Regions from separate parts of the Quatrionicoccus australiensis genome, predicted to be linked through region 3. Evidence: riboswitches for the same ligand, from Rfam matches in the RefSeq annotation. Region 3 holds a riboswitch; each other region holds the start of a gene.
What was found. A riboswitch is a leader RNA that binds a small molecule or an ion and turns the genes downstream of it on or off. The one in region 3 is predicted to bind cobalamin.

Region 1 (7,147 bases), 380 kb from region 3:
CACGGCGACTGCCGTGTCGTTGACTACCTTCAAAAAGGGAATCACGCCCTGGCTCTGCCCATTGGTACCCTTGATCCGGCTGCCCAGCGAACGCACCGGCGTCCAGTCGTTGCCCAGGCCGCCGGCGTATTTCTGCAGCAAGGCATTTTCCTTGATCGACTGGTAGATGCCCTCGAGATCGTCGGCGACGGTGGTCAGGTAGCACGACGACAGTTGCGAATGCAACGTGCCACTGTTGAACAGCGTCGGCGTCGAGCACATGAAATCGAAGCTGGAAATCAGGTCGTAGAACTCGATGGCGCGGGCTTCGCGGTCGATTTCGTTGAGCGCCAGGCCCATCGCGACACGCATGAAAAAAATCTGCGGCAGCTCGATGCGCCGCCCTTCGATGTGCAGGAAGTAGCGGTCGTACAGCGTCTGCAGGCCGAGATAGCCGAACTGCAGGTCGCGCTCGGGTTTCAGCGCAGCAGCAATGCGCGGCAGATCGTAGGTGGCGAGGCGCGAGTCGAGCAGTTCGGCGGCGATGCCCTGCTTGATGAAAACGGGCAGATATTCGGCGTTGACCGTTGCGAGCTCATCCAGCGTCACTGCCCGGCCGAGCACTTCACGCCCCAGGCTGGCCAGCAGCAGGCGGGCGGTGACCTGGTTGTAGGCCGGTTCGCGCTCGACCAGCGTGCGCGCGGCGAGGATCAGCGCCTGGTAGACGTCGGCCAGCGGCACGCCGTCGTAGAGATTCTTCAAGGCGCTTTCATAGATCGTCCTGGCCGACACCACGTCGCCGAGACCGAAGCAGGCGGCTTCGCAATTATTCAGCAGCAGCGCGCGATCGAGCGGCAGGCGCACGCCGTTGTCGAGCACGTGCAGTTCGGCAACGCTGACTTCCTCAAGCTGGCTGGCCGCCCGCTCGGCAGCGCGGCGTTCGCGGTAAAGCACGTAGGCGCGGGCAACATCGTGTTCGCCGGCGCGCATCAGCGCCAGTTCGACCTGGTCCTGGATGTCCTCGATATGCACCGTGCCGCCGTCCGGCGAGCGCCGGGTCAGCGAATTGACCACGGTCTGGGTCAGGCGGGCAACCAGTTCGCGGATGCGCGAGGACACCGCGCTCTGGCTGCCCTCGACGGCGAGAAAAGCCTTGCTCAGCGCAACCGCGATCTTGTCGGGATCGAAGGCGACGAGCGCGCCGTTGCGGCGGATGACCTGCAGGGCAGCTACCGCGAACTGATTAGCGGCAGAGAGAGACTGGACATTGGATTGCAAGGCGATTCTCCGTATCGGGGGGCGGAGAACCGAGTGCGCGGGCCGCTGGCGCAGGCCGACCGGTGCAACGGGAAGCATCCCGAACACGGCTCGACACAACGGACAAACGGCAAGAGACCACGCAAAAACCTCTCGTCAGGGACACCCCGCCCCAAAATCATGAAAAAGGACACATTGAGGCAGGTCTCCTGGCTCTCGGCTCAGCGCGTTTCACCTGCCTTCCCGGACGCATCCAGTGGCATGGGGTGGCGAAACGCTCGCCGATTACAGTTGCGGGGGCAGCCCCGGGATACAGGTCGAAGACCTGGCACCGGATTCCCTTTCAATCCCCTTGCGGGGAACCTTCAATGGACGGCAGTCTAAAGGGGGCGCGATGATGACGTCAAGCAAAAAACACTACATGCAGTAGATTCAACCAGACAAACCACTAAATACGGTAAGCAAGCCAAGCTTGACGTATACGTCAACGCCACTCTAAAGTGAGTCCGGCCCAAGACCAAAAAAACGGAGACAAACCATGGCGCACATTGCCAACCCCGACTTCAAGACCAGCGTCGCCGCCAGCTTTGCCAGGCAAAACGCGATGCAGCTGATTCGCGCCAGCCTGCCGCTGATCGAACACGGCCGTACGGAAATCCACATCCCGCACTGGGCAGGCGTCGAGCAGCAACATGGCTACGTCCATGGCGGCGTGGTCGGCATGATTGCCGACTCGGCGGCGGGCTACGCGGCAATGACCGTGGTACCGGCCAGCGCCTCGGTACTGACCGTCGAATACAAGATGAACCTGGTCGCTCCCGCCGATGGCGAGACCCTCGTTGCCCGCGGCGAGGTGGTCCGGCCGGGACGCACGCTGATCGTGACCAAGGCCGAGGTCTATGCCTGCAAGGACGGCAAGGAAACGCTGTGCGCCATCATGCAGCAGACGATCATGGTGATGCACGGCAAGAGCGAGAAGTAAGCAACAGCGGGCTTGCCCGTTCTGGCGGTATCATCGCGGCCTGTCCCGATTTCCGCCCCGCCATGCACCGCAAACCCCTCGCCTTCGTCGACCTCGAAACCACCGGTGCCACCGCCGCCTTTGACCGCATCACCGAAATCGGCATCGTCGAGGTCGATGCCGACGGTTCCGTGCGTGAGTGGCAGCAGCTGGTCAATCCCGGCGTGTCGATTTCGCCCTTCATCGAGCAGTTGACCGGTATCAGCAATGCCATGGTGGCGACGGCGCCGCCGTTTGAGGATGTCGCCGCCGAGGCGCTGCAACGCCTGCAGGGGCGGCTGTTCATCGCGCACAATGCGCGCTTCGACTATGGCTTCCTGAAAACCGAGTTCAAGCGCCTGGGCATCGATTTCCGCGCTTCCGTGCTGTGCACCGTCAAGCTGTCGCGCGCCTTGTATCCGGAGCACAAGCGGCACAATCTCGACTCGCTGATCGAGCGCCACGGCCTGCAGGCGGCGGCACGCCACCGGGCACTCGCCGATGCGCAGCTGATCCATCAATTCTGGCAAAAAATCCAGGTCGACCGTAGCGGCGAGGCGCTGAGCGCCGCGCTCGACGCGCAGAACGCCTACCCCAGCCTGCCGCCGCACCTCGATGCGGCGATCCTCGACGAACTGCCGGAAAGCCCCGGCGTCTACCTGTTCTACGGTGAAAACAATCTGCCGCTCTACATCGGCAAGGCGAAGGACATCCGCCAGCGCGTGCTGTCGCATTTTGCCGCCGACCACAAGTCGGCCAAGGAAATGGCGATCGCGCAGCAGGTCCGCCGCATCGACTGGATGGAGACGGCCGGGGAGATCGGCGCACTGTTGCAGGAGGCGGCCCTGGTCAAGACGATGCAGCCCGGCCTCAACCGCCAGTTGCGCAAGAACGACGAAGTGTGCACCTGGACGCTGGTCGACGAAGGCGAAGGCTGGCTGCGCCCGGAACTGCGCTCGGCGCGCGAGATCGAGTTCAACCTGCACACATCGAGTTACGGCCTGTTCAAGACGAAAAAGGAAGCGCGCGACGTGCTGCGCACCTTCGCCGAATCGCACAACCTGTGCGACACCCTGCTCGGCCTGGAAAAGGGCATTCCCGGCAAGCCCTGTTTCGGCCACCAGATCCGGCGCTGCAAGGGCGCCTGCGTCGGCAGCGAGCCGCTCGCCAAACACAGCATGCGCCTGGTCGGCGCCCTGACCGGGCTGAAACTGCTCGCCTGGCCTTACGCCGGCCCGGCCCTGATCCACGAGGGCGAAGAAGCCCACCTGATCGACGGCTGGCGCTACCTGGGCACGGTCAAGAGCGAGTCCGACATCGATGCTCTGCTCGCCGCGCCGCGCCCGGCTTTCGAGCGCGACACCTACAAGATCCTCGCCAAGTACGTCGGCAAGCTGAAGCCCTGCACCCGCCAGCCGCGTTAGTCGCAGAATCGCCGGCCAACGGCGCGCCAAAACCATCTTCACCGTGTGGTATAAAGTTGTCGCAAGCATTCCACCGGCTCCCGGCCCTGGGCGAATGCGCATAAACACCGGTCCTGAAACCTCCTGCCAGGCGCAATCAAATCTGAATCATCCGGACGCATGATCAATACCGTTTCCCGCCGCCTGTCGCTTTCGCTGGGCGCACTGATCCTGGTGCTGCTGGTCCTGTTGGCCGGCGCGGGCTTCATCGCCCTGCGCCTGGCAACCGAAAAAACCGTCTCGCTGACCTTGCAGCAACTGGCCGAGACGCATGCGCTGGCGCATCAGGAAACCTTCCGCCAGGCCCAGACCAGCGTGCAGCGCCTGCACAAGGAACTGTTGCAGCGCCTGGATGCGCAGGATCCGGCACAGAGCCGCAAGCGCTTCCATGAACTCTTCGCGCGCAGCGCCGATGGCCTGTGGCGCCTGCACCCGGACAAGGTCGACACCGAACGGGCACCGACCCTCTACCTGCACCAGGCAAACGGCGAACCCGACGACTCGGTGCGCCGACGCGCCGTGGCCAGTTACGAACTGTTCCGCGAACAGGGACCGGCGCTGGTACCGCCCTTCTTCTCGGTGTACATGGACTTCGTCGAAGTCGGCCTGATGGTCTATTCGCGCGGCATCGACTGGGGCGCCGCCGCGACGCCGCAGACCGACAATTTCAATTACCCGACGATGACCGGTGCACGACCGGTCAACAACCGCGAACGCTCGCTTTTCTGGACCCCGGTTTATTTCGACGAACAGGCGGCAGCCTGGATGGTTTCGGCGATTCAGCCGCTCGACTGGCACGGCGAATGGGTCGGTACGGTCGGCCACGACATCACCGTAGACAGCCTGCTGGCAACGGCCCGACAGGCGGGCGCCAGCGACGAATACCATCTCATTCTGAGCGCCGATCAGCAGCTGATTGCGCATCCGCAGTTGTACGAACGCATCGCCGCCGCGCAGGGCCAGCTGGCGCTGTCCGGCTTGCACGATCCGTTGCTCGACCAGATCGACACCTTGATCCACGGCACGCCGGCGAGCAGTGGCGTGCAACGCACACCGGACGGTTCGCACCTGGTCGCGTGGAGCCGTATCGACGGGCCCGGCTGGTACTGGGTCAGCGTGCTGCCCCAGGCCAGGCTGGATGAACGCATGCTGCTCGGCGTCGGCGTGTTGCTGCTGATCGGCGTGATCTTCGCAATACCCGCCCTGTGGGCCATGCGCAGCCTGATCCGGCGCATCGTCAGCCAGCCCCTGAAAAACATTGCCCGGGCGGTCGACGAGCTGGGCAAGGGCAAAATGCCGCAGCCCATCGATCTCAAACAGGGCAACGAACTGGGCCGCCTCGCCGACGCTTTCGATAGCATGGTGGCCGAACTCGCCGTCCAGCGCGCCGAACAGCTGCGCCACACGCACACCCTGGAAGAGCGTGTCGACCAGCGCACCGCTGAACTCGCCGAAGCCAAGCTGGCCGCGGAACGCGCCAACGAAGCGAAGAGCAGCTTCCTGGCCAACATGAGTCACGAAATCCGCACACCGATGAATGCCATCATCGGCCTGACGCATCTGCTGCGCCGCGGCGCCAGCGCGCCCCAGGCCGACCGGCTGGGCAAGATCGACGAGGCCGGACGCCACCTGCTGTCGATCATCAACGACATTCTCGACATTTCCAAGATCGAAGCCGGCAAGCTGCAACTCGAGCATGGCGACTTCGCACTGCCGGGACTGCTCGACCAGGTCCGTTCGATGATTGCCGAAGCCGCCAGCGCCAAAGGCCTGAGCATCGAAATCGACACCGACTCGGTTCCCGTCTGGCTCAAGGGCGACGCCATGCGCCTGCGTCAGGGACTGCTCAACTTTGCCAGCAATGCCGTCAAGTTCACCCGGACCGGCAGCGTCAGACTCAGTGCAGAACTGCTCGGCACGGAAGATGACGACTTGCTCGTCCGTTTTGCCGTGAGCGACACCGGCATCGGCATCCCCGCCGACAAGCTGGCCTGTCTGTTCCAGCCCTTCGCGCAATCGGATGCCTCAACCACGCGCCAGTACGGCGGCACCGGTCTCGGCCTGGTCATCACCCGCCGCCTGGCCGAACTGATGGGCGGCACGGCCGGCGCCGACAGCACCCCGGGGCAAGGCAGCACCTTCTGGTTCACTGCCCGCCTGCAAGCCGGGCACGGTGTTCTCCCGGCCGCTGCAACAAAATCCCGCGATGCCGAAGAACTGCTGCGCGCACAGCATGGCGGCCAGCATCTCCTGCTCGCCGAAGACAACCCGATCAATCGCGAAGTGGCGCTGGAATTGCTGCACGGCGTCGGACTTGCCGTCGATGTTGCCGAAGATGGCAGCAAAGCGCTGGCAATGGCCGGGCAGCAGCATTATGACCTGATCCTGATGGACATCCAGATGCCCAATCTCGATGGCCTGTCGGCCACCCGCGCCATACGCCAACTGCCGGGCTGGCAGACCAAACCCATCCTGGCCATGACCGCCAATGCCTTTTCCGAAGACCAGGCAGGCTGTCTTGCGGCCGGCATGAATGACTTCATCGCCAAGCCGGTCGAACCGGAAGATCTCTATGCCTGCCTGCTGAAATGGCTGCCGCGTTCAGGGCAAGCGGAAGCGACAGTCAGCGCCGCGCGCGCCCCGGAAGCGGAGGCCCCCCCGGAATTGCTCGCCAGTCTGGGGGCCATTCCCGGCCTCGATGTCGCAACCGGCCTTAGCCTGATGCGCGGCAAGGTGCAACGCTACCGCCATGTCGTGCAGATGTTTGTCGACCGGCATGCCGAAGCGGCCACGCAACTGCAGGAACTGATCGACACCGGCGAACTGGAGGCTGCCGAACGCCTCGCTCACACGCTCAAGGGGGCGGCCGGCAGCATAGGCGCCGTCCGCATTGCGCACCAGGCCACCGAACTGAACAACGCGCTGCGCCAGGGCGATCTTGCCGCAACGCATCCCTGCCTGCCGGAACTGCGCGACGAACTGGCGCTCCTGTGCCGGGCGGTACGCGCCCTGCCCGCAGCTGAATAAACCATCGGAACCACGAGAAACCACCATGCCACGTTTTGCTCCCCTGCTCCTCGCCGCTCTCGCCCTGCCCGCCAGCTTTGCCGCCACGGCCGAGGAAGTCGGCTGCATCACCACCGCCTGGAAGCTGATCGGCGCCAATCACCGCGTCTGCATCTACGCCTTCGACGACCCTGAGATTTCCGGCGTCACCTGTCACTTCAGCCAAGCCAGGACCGGCGGCATCAAGGGCAGCTTCGGGCTGGCCGAAGATCCGTCGCAGTTCTCGCTCGCCTGCCGCCAGATCGGCCCGATCAACAAGCCGGCCAAGCTGCCGGAAGACAAGATCGTGTTCAGCGAGGACACCTCCCTGATGTTCAAGGAAACCGCCATCCATCGCAGCTTCGACGAGAAGCGCAATGTGCTGGTCTATGTCGCGATCAGC
Region 2 (7,147 bases), 2.0 Mb from region 3:
GGATAAGCATTCGTTATGGCTACGGTCGACCTCTGCAATAACGGCGAAATCGCCACTCTCACCCTGAACAACCCCGGCAAACTGAACGCCATCGATCTCGCGATGTGGCAGCAACTGGCTGAAAACATGGCCATTTTGTCGGTCGACCGTAACGTGCGCTGCATCGTCATTCGCGGCGCCGGCCACGAAGCCTTCGCGGCCGGCGGCGACCTGGAGGAGTTTGTCACGGCCCGCACGACGCTCGAACAGGCGCTGCACTATCACGGCCAGGTCGCCCTGGCGCTCAATGCCATTGCCGATTGCCCGCACCCGACCGTCGCCATGATCCAAGGCGCCTGCATCGGCGGCGGCCTGGAAATCGCCGGCGTCTGCGATCTGCGCATCTGCAACGAAAACGCCCGTTTCGGCGCGCCGATCAACAAGCTCGGTTTTTCGATGTATCCGGGCGAAATGGAAGGCCTGCTCAAGCTGGCCGGCGCTGCCGTGATGAAGGAAATCCTGCTCGAAGGGCGCATCCTGACCGCCACCGAAGCCTACGAAAAAGGACTGGTGACGCGCGTCGTGCCGGATGCGCAGGTCGAGGACGAGGCCTACGCCACCGCCCGCCGCATCTGCAACGGTGCCCCGCTGGTCGCCGGCTGGCACAAGCAATGGATTCGCCGCCTGCAGAACGGTCGACCGCTCAACGACGAGGAAAAAGCCGCCTCCTTCGCCTTCCTCGACACCGAGGACTACAAGGAAGGTCTGGATGCCTTCCTGGCCAAGCGCAAACCGGTGTTCAAGGCGCGCTGATCAGCCGCCAAACACCGTGTGCAGCATCTTTGCCGAGAGCAGGATCAACACCCCGGCAAAGATTTTCTTCAGCGTCGCGACCGGCAGGCGGTGTGCCAGGCGCGCACCGAGCGGCGCCGTGAAAAAGGAAACGCTGCTGATCAGCAGGAAAGCCGGCAGGTAAACATAGCCGAATGACCAATCCGGCAAACCGGCACTGCCCCAACCGTTGATCAGATAGCCCAACGCCCCGGACAGCGCGATCGGCAGGCCGATTGCCGCGGAGGTGCCGATTGCGTTCTGCATCTTGACGTTGCACCAGGTCATGAAGGGCACCGACAGCGAGCCGCCGCCGATCGCCACCAGCGCCGAAATGATGCCGATGCCCGCGCCGACGCCCGCCATGCCGGCGGCACCGGGCAGGTTGCGAGAAGGCTTCGGCTTGACGTTGAGGATCATCTGCAGCGACACGTAAGCCATGAAGCAGGCAAAGAAAATGGCCAGCGGCTGCGTCGGCACGCGTGAAGCGACAAAAGTCCCGGCAAAGGTGCCGAGCAGGACGCCCGGCGCAATCGCCCTGACGATGTCCCAGCGTACCGCACCATGCGCATGATGGGCGCGCAGACTCGAAATCGAAGTCAGGACGATGGCCGCCATCGAGGTACCGAGCGCCAGATGAACCAGATGCTCGCTGCCCACCCCCTGGGCGGCAAACATCGCCGTCAGCAGGGGCACCATGATGCCGCCACCGCCCACCCCGAGCAAGCCGGCAAAAATCCCGACCAGGGCACCCAGCAACAAATAGGCAATCAACCACTCAATAGCCATTCTCAAGACCTTTTCAATTGGGTGATAGCGAGCAACTGCCCGACGATGAAATCCCATTCATCTCCTGTCACCGGCGTTATCGACAAACGATTGCCGCGCGCCAGCAGGCGCATGCCGGCAAGTTCAGGATGCTGGCGCAGTTCTGCGAGCGGAACAAAACGCGTTTTGCTGACAAACCGAACATCGCGCAACAGCCAGCGCGGATTATCCGGGGGCGACTTGGGATCGAAATACGGGCTTTGCGGCGCGAACTGCGTGGCATCCGGATAGGGCCCGGAACACACCTCGCAAATGCCGGCGATGCCCGGCTCGGCACAGCCGGAATGATAGAAGAAGGCGAGGTCGCCGACCTGCATCGCGTCGCGCATGAAATTGCGCGCCTGGTAGTTGCGAACGCCGAACCATGGCACCGTCCGGTCGGGTGCTGCAGCGAGATCGTCGATCGACACCTCGTCAGGCTCGGATTTCATCAACCAGTAGTTCATGTCGCGATTTCGGAAATGAAAACGGGTGGCAGAAACTCTGCCACCCGTTGAAGATTGGCCCCCGCAAGTGCCGTCAGGCCGGCATCCTGAACCTGAGTCCAGAGTGGCTACGTTCCTTCCGCATCAGGCACGCTCGACGAAGAGCACGCACAACAGCGGATTGACGGTCCGCAACCGATGCCAATTAGCATTGGTTCAAGGAATATATGGCCTTAACAAACACCGCAGGGGACACTCGGCGGATAGCGCCGGGATCAGCAGGAATTGATCAGAGATCCAGTTGCTGCTGGGGCGCCAGCACGGTGTCTATCCGTGCTCCCATGTCGTCGATTCTACGCTTTGCTTCGGAAGTATCAACCGCTTCCGCAAAGCTTTTTTCGCCACTGCGGGAATCCCCGGAAAGCAGCTCGTGCGCGATGTTCAGCGCGGCCATGACGGCAACACGCTCGGCAATGGTGCTCTTGGTGCGCTGGGCGATTTCGCGCATCTTGCCGTCGACCAGATCGACCGCCAGCAACAGCGCATCGCGCTCCTCGGCGGTGCAGGCCACGCGATATTCGCGGCCCATGATCTTGACATCAAGGAAATTGGTCTCGGCGCTCATCTCAGACATCCTCGGGCAGCTTGTCGACCAGGCCTTCGAGGCGTTCGCGCGCCGCCGCCATGGTCTGGCGCAAATGCAGGCGCTCGACCTCGGCCGCAGCCATCTGGTTCTTCAGTACTTCGTTCTCGGCACGCAACTGCTGAACCAGGGCAACGACCTGTTCAACCTTGCCTTCGAGTGCTTCGAGTTCGCTATTCATGGCCCGGACTATAAATGTTAAAAGCCCGCATGGTCAAGGACTAAGCCTTTATTCTCAAAGTAGTTTGTAGAAGGACAAACTGTAATTTTTGCTGCGCAGCAATACGTCACAAGGTAGAATGCGCGCCGTTACAGGTGCTGCGTACGGAATCTCCAAGCGCAGTTAAACGGGAAAGCGGTGCGTCTCCATCGAGACCATTCCGCTGCTGCCCCCGCAACGGTAAGCAAGTGCGGGCGCGTCATCAGGCCACTGGGTGCAAACCTGGGAAGGCGACGCGTCAAGACTTGCAAGCCCGGATACCGGCCTGGACACCAACGGAAGTGCCACGGGGCGGTGGTGCCGGTCCCCGACCTGAATTCACTCCCCACACTTCCTTTTCAATGCTGTTCCGACGTGCGGGGACGCCTGTCGGGAAAGGGAAATCATGAATTCACGTCTCAAGCCTTTGGCGGTGCTGCTGCCCGCTCTTTTTGCCATTCCTGCCGCTGCCCAGCAATTGGCACTCCTCGACGACGTGGTCGTCACCGCGAGCCGTTTCAGCGACTCCTCGCTAGCCACGGCATCGAACGTAACGACCATTACCCGCGAGGACATCCGCGACTCCGGCGCCCAGACGCTGCCCGATGTCCTGCGCTACAACGCCGGCCTGCAGGTCACACCGCTATACGGCTCAATTGGCGCCGACACTTCAATCGACATGCGTGGCTTTGGTGAAGGTGCCGCCCAGCGCACCCTGGTCCTGCTCAACGGCCTGCGCCTGAATCCGCTTGATACCTCAAACGTCGATTGGGGCCTCATTCCGCTCGACAGCGTCGAACGCATCGAAATTGTCAGCGGCAGCGCCGCCATCCTTTACGGCGACAACGCGGTCGGTGGCGTAATCAATATCATCACCGGCAAGCAGCGTGACGGCGCCAGCATTCAAGCCGGTCTCGGCAGCGACAATGGCCGCCAGCTATCGGCCAGTATCGCCAGACAAGTCGACAAATTCGACCTGGCCCTCGCCGTCAACCATCAGGCAACAGACGGCTGGCGGAAGAACAACAAGCAGGAACGCAACAATCTTTCTGGCCGCCTGGGCATGCGCTTCGACCGCGGTGAAGCTTTCGTCGATATTGGCTGGTCAGCACTGGATATCGGCCTGCCCGGCTCGTTGAGCAAGGCGCAATATGAAAATGATCCGCGCCAGGCAGCCACCAACGACAGCTACGCCGAACGTCGCACCGCCTTCGTCCGTCCCGGCATTACCTGGCGTCTCGCTGATAGCTTGAGCTTCGCCGCCGAACTCGGCTACACGGAGGTCGACAACACATCCTGGATTTCCGATTGGGGTTCCTTCGACCGCCGCAAGACCAACACTGTCTCGTTCACGCCGCGTCTGCAATGGGATCACGGTCTGGCCGGCCTGAACAGCAAGACCACCTTCGGCTTCGACTACTACGATGGCGAACTGACCTCTGACAAATCCGCCGGCGATCATGCTCCGATCACCAAGACGGTTACCATCAGCCAGACCAGCCAGGCCGTCTACCTGCAGAATCAGACGCGCCTTACCTCGGACCTGACCCTGACCGCCGGCAGTCGCTACCAGCAAGTAGAACAATCGGCCCGTGACACCACCGGCAAAAGCATCAGTAACGACCACAGCCGGGGCGTCGGCGAGGTCGGCCTGAGCTACAAACTGGCTCCCGGTTTCCGCCTGTTCACGCGCGCCGGTACCACCTTCCGCTTCGCCAATCTCGATGAACTCACCGTACTCGGACCGGCCGGCTTCGCGAGCAACCCGGTCCGTCCCGAACGCGGTACCTTCGTCGATCTCGGCGGGCAATGGACCGGTAACGGCTATTCACTCAAGGTCACGGCCTACAGCCTGAACATGACCGACGAGATCGCCTACAACGGTACCGAAAACGTCAACATGGCGAAAACCCGCCACCAGGGCGTCGACACATTCGCCAGCTACGAGATCAGCCCGCACTGGCAGATCAACGCCGGCCTCAACCTGCAAAAGGCTGAGTTCCGCGATGGTTCTAATGCCGGCAACAGAATCCCGCTGGTCCCGACCAACAAGTCGACCGCCGGTCTCACCTTCAAGCCGACCACCGACGTGAACCTCTCATTGTTTGCCACGCATGTCGGCGCCCGCCACTTTGGCAGCGATACCGGCAATGCTGGCGAGAAAATTGCTGCCTACACCACGGCCGATTTCGTCGCCACCTGGCACATTGCCAACTGGACGGTACGCGGTCGCGTCGCCAACCTGACCGACAAGAAATATGTCTCCACCGGCTTCTATGGTGGGATTTGGGGCAACACTTACTACCCAGGCGAAGGGCGAGCCGTCTTTGCCGACGTCCGCTACAGCTTCTGACACCTGAAACATGCCCACCCGCCGCCGCGCCTTCCTGATCCTCGCCAGCCTCGCCCTGTTGGCGGTGCTGAGTATCGGGCTGGCGTTGACGGTGGGCAGTCTGCGCATTCCGCCGGCTGACGTTTTCTCTGCCTTGCTCGGGCGCGAAGTGCCCGGCATCGATGTCGTGCTCGAACTGCGCCTGCCGCGCGCGCTGGCCGGATTTGCCTGCGGCGGGCTGCTCGCGCTGGCCGGGGCGCTGATGCAGGTGCTGTTGCGCAATCCGCTGGCCGATCCTTACGTGCTGGGGATTTCCGGCGGCGCCGGTTGCGGCGCGCTGTTTGCCATCCTGCTCGGCCTGCCGGCGCTCGGCATCGACGGGCTGGCTTTTGCCGGTGCGCTCGGCGCGATGTTCCTGGTTTTCGGGCTGGCGCACGGTGACGGCAGCTGGACGCAGACACGCCTCTTGCTGACCGGCGTCATCGTCGCCGCCGGCTGCGGTGCGCTGGTCGCGCTGATGCTCGCCATCGCCCCCGAAGATCGCCTGCGCGGCATGCTGTACTGGCTGATGGGCGATCTCGCCCAGGCGTCCGGGTGGCTGCCCGGCCTGATCGCACTGGTCGTCGGTCTGGCCCTGGCCATGCCCTTTGCCCGCGAACTCAACCTGCTGGCGCGTGGCATGCTGCAGGCGCAGGCGCTCGGCGTAGCGGTCAACCGTCTGCGCTATGCCATTTTCCTGCTCGCTTCGCTGGCTACCGCCGCTTCGGTGACCACGGCTGGCTCGATCGGTTTCGTCGGCCTGGTCGTGCCACATCTGGTGCGCCTGGCGACCGGCAACGACCAGCGCCTGCTGCTGCCGGCCTCGGTGCTGGCCGGCGGCGCGCTGCTGGTGCTGGCCGACACGCTGGCCCGGACGCTGATCGCACCGCAGCAGCTGCCGGTCGGCGTGCTCACCGCACTGATCGGCGTGCCGGTCTTCCTCATCCTGCTCTCGCGGCAACCGAAATGACCGGCCCCTTGCTCGAAGCCCGCCAACTGGCCGTCGAAATCGGCGGTCGGCGCGTCGTCGACCGTCTCGACCTGGTGCTGAACGGCGGCGAACGCCTGGCCATTCTCGGCCGCAACGGCGCCGGCAAGTCGACGCTGCTCGCGACGCTGGCCGGCCTGCGCCCGCCGGCCGCCGGCGCCGTGCTGCTTGGCAGCGAAGATGCCGCGCTGTTGCCGCCGCGCGATGCGGCGCTACGCCGCGCCTGGCTCGGCCAGTTCCATGCCGACCCGTTCGGCTCGACCGTACTCGAAACGGCGCTGACCGGCCGGCATCCGCATCTCGGTCGCTGGGACTGGGAAACGACGCGCGATGCCGATCTGGCACGCGGCGCACTGGCCGCAGTTGGTTTGCAAGGCATGGAAGAACGCCAGATCCACACGCTGTCCGGCGGCGAACGCCAGCGCCTGTCGATCGCCACGCTGCTCACCCAGGCGGCGCCGCTCTACCTGCTCGACGAACCGCTGTCGCACCTCGACCTCAATCACCAGATGGCCGCGCTCGAACTGTTTGCCGGTACCGCCTGCGACTGCGGCGCCGGCATCGTCATGGTTTTGCACGACCCGGCTCTGGCCCACCGTTTTTGCGACCGCGCGCTGCTCATCCACGGCGACGGCCGCTACGAACTCGGACCGGTCGACGCCATCCTGACTGCCAAAACGCTGTCCGGGCTCTACGGCTACACCCTGCGCCAGATCGACGACAACGGCCGGCGCTGCTTCATCCCGGAGTAAGACATGGTTACCCACGAACAACGCATGCAGAAGAAGAAGGCCGTGATCGACAACCAGATCGCAGCCGCCCAGGCCGAACGCGGCGTGCTGCTGATCAACACTGGCAACGGCAAGGGCAAGTCGAGCGCTGC
Region 3 (7,147 bases):
TCGCGCTGCTCTCGGCCGGCGACCTGATTCCGGCCGACAGTCTGGTTCTGGAAGCACGCGACCTTTTCGTCAAACAATCGCTGTTGACCGGTGAAACCTACCCGGTCGAAAAGCGCCCGGGCCGGCCGGCCAAGACGGGTAACGATATCCAGGAAGCAAGCAACGCGGTTTTCATGGGTACGTCGGTGATCAGCGGCAGCGCCCGCATCCTGGTCGTCAGGACCGGCACAGCCACCGCCATCGGCGAAATTGCCGACAGCGTTTCCCGCCAGGCCGAGCCAACCTCCTTCGAGATCGGCACCAAGCGCTTCGGCATGCTGATCATGCGCCTCACCATCCTGATGGTGATGTTCGTACTGCTGGTCAATGCCTTCTTCCACAAGCCCTGGCTCGAGTCCTTTCTGTTTGCCGTGGCGCTGGCCGTCGGCCTGACGCCGGAACTGCTGCCGATGGTCGTTTCGGTGACACTGTCACGCGGCGCCATGCGCATGGCCAAACGCCACATGATCGTCAAACGCCTGTCGGCGATCCAGGATCTCGGTTCGATGGATGTGTTGTGCACCGACAAGACCGGCACGCTGACCGAGGCGAAGATCCGCCTGGAAAAACATGTCGATGCCGAGGGCCGGCCCAGCGAACGGGTGCTTGAGCTGGCCTTCTACAACAGCTTTTTTGAAACCGGCCTGAAAAGCCCGCTCGACGAAGCGATTCTGGCGCACGGCCAGATCGACACCGCCGCCTGGAAAAAAATCGACGAAGTCCCCTTCGATTTCGAACGCCGCCGCGTCTCGGTGCTGATCGACAACGGCCGGACGCGCTGGCTGGTGGTCAAGGGCGCGCCCGATGAAATCGTCGGTCTGTGCACACATTACGAAAGTTCCGGCGCCGAACAGCCCCAGGCGGTCGACGCCGCCGCACGGGCAAAAATCAGTACCCAATATCAGGCGCTAGAAAGCGAGGGCTTTCGCGCCCTCGGCATCGCCTGGCGCGAAGTCGCGCCGGATCACCCGCATGCCGTGATCAGCGACGAGAGCGAGCTGGTGCTGGCCGGCTTTGCCGCCTTTCTCGACCCACCCAAGGAAAGTGCCGGTTCGGCGCTCGCTGCCCTGCACCGCCAGGGCGTGGCGATCAAGGTGGTGACCGGCGACAGCGAGCTGGTTACCCGCCACGTCTGCGGCGAACTGAAAATTCCGGTGAGCGGCATCCTGCTCGGCAGCGATATCGCCGCCATGGACGATTACGCGCTTCAGGCCCGCGTCGAGGAGGCCAACCTGTTCTGCCGCGTCAATCCCGGCCAGAAGGAGCGGGTCATCCACGCGCTGCGGGCACGCGGCCACGTCGTCGGCTATCTTGGCGACGGCATCAACGATGCACCCTCGCTGCATGCGGCCGATGTCGGGCTGTCGGTCGATACGGCCGTCGATGTCGCCAAGGAGGCGGCCGACATGATCCTGCTCCGGCACGACCTGCATGTCATCCAGGCCGGCGTCCAGGAAGGCCGGCGCACCTTCGGCAACATCATGAAATACATTCTGATGGGCACCAGTTCCAATTTCGGCAACATGTTCAGCATGGCCGGCGCCGCCCTCTTCCTGCCTTTCCTGCCGATGTTGCCGACACAGATCCTGCTCAACAACATCCTCTACGACCTCTCCGAAATCCCGATTCCGCTCGACAAGGTCGATGCCGTCGACACCCGTACGCCGCGCATCATGGACATGCAGTTCGTGCGCAATTTCATGCTGGTGATCGGGCCGATCAGTTCGCTGTTCGATTTCCTGACCTTCTACATCCTGCTGCATGTGCTGCAGGCCGACGAGAAACTGTTCCAGACCGGCTGGTTCGTCGAGTCGCTATGCACCCAGGTGCTGGTCATTTTCGTCATCCGGACGCGCGGCAGCCTGCTGCACAGCCGGCCGCATCCGGTACTTTTTGCCAGCTCGCTGGCTATCGTCGCGATTGCGGCAATCCTGCCGTTTACCTGGCTGGGCGGACATTTCGGCTTCGTGCCGCCACCCACCCGCTTCTATGCGATCCTCGGCGGCATGGTCGTCGCCTATCTGCTGGTCGTCGAACTGGCGAAACGACTGTTCTATCGCTGGATGCGCCAGACCGCATAGGCCGCCGGATCACCCGCTTTTGCCTTCAAGAGGCGGCGGGCAGGATGCCTTCCACTTCCATCACCGCGACTTCCACGCGGTTGCGCCCGTATTGCCGGTTACCGGTATTCCCCGTGTTGCCGCGTTCGCCCTGCGGACCGGCCGGACCGGCACAGGCGCCCAGAGCAAGGGCGGCGATCAGCAGAATGCTTGCCAGTGAATAGTTCATGGCAATTCCTTTTTCAGTTGTCGGCGGCCGGAAGAACCGCATGCTGCAGAGTGATGCCTCTGGCGCGCGGGGTCTGTTGGCTGGCGTACATATCGCCAGGTCAAATGCAGATCAGCGCACGCCGGGATGACGCAGGACATCGAGTTCGGCCTGCAACTCGCCGATGCGCCGGATCAGCGTCAGGGCGAGCGCCACGCCGTGATGATCGAGCTGAAAATCGTCGCGCAGGCGCCTGGCGCGCTTGACGGTCAACACCTGGCAAAGCTGAAAAACCAACGTTCCGGCCGGTCGACCGCTGGGCACGATGACACCGATGTCGACCAGGTCGTTCACCTCGCCGATCGACAATCCGGAGACTTCGGCCAGATGTTCGATATCGCAGACCGCCGTATCGTTCAGCCAGACCGCTTCGCTCAATTGCCTGCTCATGCCGCTGCTCCCGTCAGGAAATGCCGTCTTGGATTGAAATCGGAATTCGCCGCCAGCTGTTCGAACAACACCTGCTCGCGCGGGCCAAGCGCACCGGCGCTGCCATCCGCCGCACGCAGGCCGCGCCCGGCGAGGCGCAGCTTTTGCCCGGCCTGCGTGCCGGCCTTGATCTTGAGTTCAACCACCCCGCCCGCGTCGGAACCTGGACGGTCGCCCCGAGCACGGCCTCCCATGGCGTCAGCGGCAGGTCGAGGTAAAGATCGCGGCCGCTGACCCGGTAGAGCGGATGCGCCTGTACCGCCAGCGCCACGTAAAGATCGCCGGCCCGACCGCCATTGAAGCCGCTGCCGCCCTTACCGGCCAGACGCAGGCCCTTGCCGGCCAGACGCAGGCGCTGGCCGTCGGCAGCGCCGAGCGGAATGCTGATGCGAAACGTCCGGTCGACACGGTGGGCCAGGCCATTCTTGTCGTACTCCGGCAATTCGGCGCGCACCTCGATTTCACCGCCGCGAAAGAGCTGTTCGAGCGAAACATGCGCCGCCACTTCGTAATCCTGACCGGCAACCGGTGCCGGCTGGCGCTGCCGCCCGGAACGGCTGAAGGCGGCAAAGATGTCGGCCAGATCGACATCGTCAAAGCCGGCGGCATCGGTCTTGTTACGCTGCTGCCAGTCCGGCGGCGTGAATTGCTCGCCGCTCGGGCGGCTACCCAGGTTGTCATAAGCCTGCCGCTTTTCCGGGTCTTTCAGCGTCGCGTAGACCTCGGCCAGTGCCTTGAATTTTTCCTCACCCGCCGGGTCCTTCGACACATCGAGGTGATACTGGTGGGCAAGCTTGCGATAAGCCTTCTTGATCGCCTCGGCGCTCGCCGTACGTTCAAGGCCCATGGCCTGGTAGTAATCCCTGAATTTCATTGGCCTGCCTGCTGAGAGCGCCGGTCAAAACGGCATGCGCCATTCTCTCCGGCGATCAGCAGCGGCTCCGTGTGCCGGCACACATACGCCGGCGCTGCGGGGGTAAAACGAGACTAGCGCACCGCCTCGGCGACAACCCCTGTGAGCAGTTCATTGACCAGCGGCGCCGCCTTGCCCTGTGGCCGGCGGTAGCTCAGCCAGACCTTGCCGGCTTCGCCCGGCAGCGTGTAGATGGAAAGCGCGAACGGACACATCACGATGTTGTGCGGATCGAGTTCCATCATCTTCCGCGACAGGCCGGCCGAGCAGAATTCGATGATCTCGGCCTCGTCGAATATCTTGCGGCCGGCACCGATATCGGCACCGGTACGCGCCAGCATGTCGGCGATGTGCGAGGTGTAGTTGATGACCAGGCCACGGTTCTCGATGGCCATCACCACGGTCTCCTTGACGTCGGCAAAACTGCCCGTCACCTGCTGCCGGCTGACCCAGTCGTCGGCCTGTACCAGTGCGGTGTTGAGAAGGCAGATCAGGCTGATCAGCAGGCGACGCATGGCTAACTCCATAAGAAAAATCGAATGCTCGATTGTAAGAGGCAAGCCGGAAAATATCCTTATCGCCTGACGCCGGTCCGGATGGCGGCAAAAACAAAAAGTTGTCCGGCATCCGGTTTTCGTGACTATAATCCGCGCCATTCGGGTATCCCGGTTTGCAAGCGCAGGCCGGGATGAAACGGGAAGCCGGTGAAGAAGACGTTGCCCAGCAACGTTCCTCCATTCCGGCACAGCCCCCGCTGCTGTAAGCCAGACGACTCCACCCCACGCCACTGTGCATTGCATGGGAAGGTTGGTGGAGAAGGATGAAGGCGAGTCAGAAGACCGGCCCGATGCTTGTGTCGCACCATTCTCCGGGGTTCTGGGAAGGGTCTGAAGATTCGCCGTTGCTGCGTCCTGCGTGCCCGTGCACCCATGGTCCCAATCCGGCCTGTCCTCCGATCTCACCTGTCATACCCCGGCGTTTTAATTTAGCTTCGGGGATGAAGTCATGCACATCATGGAAGGTTTCCTGCCGCCGGCGCACGCCCTCGGCTGGAGTCTGGCTGCCCTGCCCTTCGTGGCACTCGGCGTGCGTTCGCTGCGCCGGCAACTGCAGGCGCAGCCGGAACAGCGCATGCTGCTCGGCGTCGCCGCCGCCTTTTCCTTCACGCTGTCGGCGCTGAAACTGCCGTCGGTGACCGGCAGTTGCTCGCACCCGACCGGCGTCGGCCTCGGCGCGCTGTTGTTCGGGCCGGCGGCGATGGTGCCGGTCGGCCTCGTTGTTCTGCTCTTTCAGGCCCTGCTGCTGGCACACGGCGGGCTGACCACGCTCGGCGCCAATCTGTTCTCGATGGCCATCGTCGGGCCTTTCGTCGCCGCCGGCCTGTTCCGCGCCGGCCGCGCCCTCGCCCTGCCGCTTTCCGCCTGCGTCTTTACCGCCGCCGCGCTCGGCGACCTGGCGACCTACGTAACGACAGCGATCCAGCTCGCCTGGGCCTTTCCCGATCCGGCCGGCGGCTTTGCCGGCTCGTTTGCCAAGTTCGGCGCCATTTTCGCGATCACCCAGATCCCGCTGGCGATCAGCGAGGGCCTGCTCACCGTGCTCGTGGTCAATGCGCTGCGCCGATTCAATGCCGAAGAGCTGCAAAAACTACCGCTGTTCGGTCAACGCGAGGTCAAGGCATGAAACTGCGCAACTTGCTGATTCTGGCTGCCGTCGTGCTGTTGACCGTGCTGCCGCTGTGGCTCGCCGCGCCGCCGGCAATCGGTCCGGACGGCGTCCCCGGCGAAGCTTTCGGCGGCGCCGACAACAAGGCGCAAGAAGCGATCAGCGAGATTGCGCCGGGTTACCGGCCGTGGTTTTCGCCGCTGCTCGAACCGGCGAGCGGCGAAATCGCCTCGCTGCTCTTCGCCTTGCAGGCAGCACTTGGCGCCGGCTTCATCGGCTATTGGCTGGGCGCTTCGGTGACGCGCGAACGCCTGCGCCGGGAAATGAACGAGAAAGCGGCCGGGCAAGAGGCCGCGCCGCCGGCAAGCAACCTATCCGGGAAAAACACAGCGCATGCTGATTGAACGCGCCGCCTACGGCAATCGCTGGCGCACTGTAAGCCCTGCCGCCAAGGGCCTGTTCGCGCTGGCCGGCCTGCTTGCCGCGCTGCTTGCCGGCTCGCCGACTGCTGCCGCAATGATCGCCGGCCTGCTCATGCTGGCGAGCGTGCTCGGCGCCGCGGTGCCGCTTGCGCTCTACCTGCGCGTCGCGACGCCGGCCTTCGGCTTTCTCGCGCTATCCAGCCTGTCGCTGCTCTTCTCGCTAAGTGTCGATGCGACCGGACATCTGTCCTGGCAGATTGCACCGGATGCCGCAGCCAACATCACCGCCGTCGGCGGCCGCTCGCTGGCCGCGCTCGCTGCCCTGCTCGGCCTCGTCCTGACCACGCCGCTGCCCGACCTGATCGCCCTGCTCCGTCGCCTGCTCGTCCCCGATGTGCTGCTCGACCTGATGGTGCTCTGTTACCGCATGCTTTTCGTCTTTTCGACTGCCATCGAAGAAACGCGCACCGCCCAGGCGGCCCGCCTCGGCTACAGCACGCCGCGGCGCAGCCTGAATTCGCTCGGCCTGCTCGCTGCCGGTTTGAGCGTCCAGGTCTGGCAACGCGCCCGCGCCCTGCATCTCGCCGCCGAAGCGCGTTGCGGCAGCGGCGCGCTGCGTTTCCTGACGCCGCAATTCCAGCATGCCTGCCGCGACACGGTGCTGGCCGGGCTGGCCGGCGGCCTGCTGCTGGCGATTGGAGCCGGCGCCCGATGAGCCCGTTGATCGAACTGCACGCCGTCGACTACCGCTACCCGGACGGCAGTGCCGGCCTGGCCGGCTGTTCGCTGCGCATCGCGCCGGGCAGCCGCAATGCCCTGCTCGGCGCCAACGGTTCGGGCAAGACCACGCTGCTGCTGCATCTCAACGGCCTGCTCCAAGCCAGCGCCGGGCGCATCGACTTCGCCGGCCAGCCGCTCGCCGCGGGGCGCGATGGACTCAACGCGCTGCGCCGCCGGGTCGGCCTCGTCTTCCAGAATCCCGACCGGCAGCTGTTCTCGGCCAGCGTTGTCGAGGATGTCTCGTTCGGGCCGCTCAACCTCGGCCTCGATGAAGCCACGGTGCGAAGGCGCGTGGCGGAAGCGCTGGCCGCCGTCGGCCTCGCCGAACTCGCCGACAAGCCGGTGCATCACCTGAGTTTCGGCCAGAAGAAGCGCGTCTGCATCGCCGGCGTACTCGCCATGCAGCCCGAAGTCCTGCTGCTCGACGAACCGATGGCCGGGCTCGATGCCGGCATGCAGAACGAACTGCTCGCCGTGCTCAACGAGCTGTCGGCGCGCGGCATCACCATCCTGCTATCCACGCACGACGTCGATTTCGCCTATCGCTGGGCCGAACAGATCCACCTGCTGG

Region 1: it holds a riboswitch for cobalamin, as region 3 does, so the genes downstream of both, KI612_RS11440 (ribonucleoside-diphosphate reductase subunit alpha) here and KI612_RS09590 (energy-coupling factor ABC transporter permease) in region 3, are expected to answer to the same signal.
Region 2: it holds a riboswitch for cobalamin, as region 3 does, so the genes downstream of both, KI612_RS19975 (TonB-dependent receptor) here and KI612_RS09590 (energy-coupling factor ABC transporter permease) in region 3, are expected to answer to the same signal.

The regions. Positions count from the first base shown of each region.
Region 1 is NZ_CP075188.1:2,372,097-2,379,243, forward strand. It holds gene KI612_RS11440 (ribonucleoside-diphosphate reductase subunit alpha) at 1-1,257, opposite strand, end outside; cobalamin riboswitch at 1,419-1,618, opposite strand; gene KI612_RS11445 (PaaI family thioesterase) at 1,775-2,218, shown strand; gene KI612_RS11450 (3'-5' exonuclease family protein) at 2,281-3,660, shown strand; gene KI612_RS11455 (ATP-binding protein) at 3,820-6,726, shown strand; gene KI612_RS11460 (CreA family protein) at 6,752-7,147, shown strand, end outside.
Region 2 is NZ_CP075188.1:4,020,419-4,027,565, forward strand. It holds gene KI612_RS19000 (enoyl-CoA hydratase/isomerase family protein) at 16-792, shown strand; gene KI612_RS19005 (sulfite exporter TauE/SafE family protein) at 793-1,599, opposite strand; gene KI612_RS19010 (EVE domain-containing protein) at 1,602-2,084, opposite strand; RNA gene ssrS (6S RNA) at 2,139-2,318, opposite strand; gene KI612_RS19020 (cell division protein ZapA) at 2,353-2,688, opposite strand; gene KI612_RS19025 (hypothetical protein) at 2,690-2,887, opposite strand; cobalamin riboswitch at 3,003-3,209, shown strand; partial or broken gene KI612_RS19975 (TonB-dependent receptor) at 3,312-3,755, shown strand; gene KI612_RS19030 (TonB-dependent receptor domain-containing protein) at 3,882-5,258, shown strand; gene KI612_RS19035 (FecCD family ABC transporter permease) at 5,269-6,246, shown strand; gene KI612_RS19040 (ABC transporter ATP-binding protein) at 6,243-7,016, shown strand; gene cobO (cob(I)yrinic acid a,c-diamide adenosyltransferase) at 7,020-7,147, shown strand, end outside.
Region 3 is NZ_CP075188.1:1,995,061-2,002,207, reverse strand. It holds gene mgtA (magnesium-translocating P-type ATPase) at 1-2,120, shown strand, start outside; gene KI612_RS09610 (hypothetical protein) at 2,146-2,328, opposite strand; gene KI612_RS09605 (chaperone modulator CbpM) at 2,440-2,757, opposite strand; gene KI612_RS09600 (DnaJ C-terminal domain-containing protein) at 2,771-3,670, opposite strand; gene KI612_RS09595 (DUF302 domain-containing protein) at 3,784-4,224, opposite strand; cobalamin riboswitch at 4,351-4,571, shown strand; gene KI612_RS09590 (energy-coupling factor ABC transporter permease) at 4,715-5,392, shown strand; gene KI612_RS09585 (energy-coupling factor ABC transporter substrate-binding protein) at 5,389-5,778, shown strand; gene cbiQ (cobalt ECF transporter T component CbiQ) at 5,768-6,511, shown strand; gene KI612_RS09575 (energy-coupling factor ABC transporter ATP-binding protein) at 6,508-7,147, shown strand, end outside.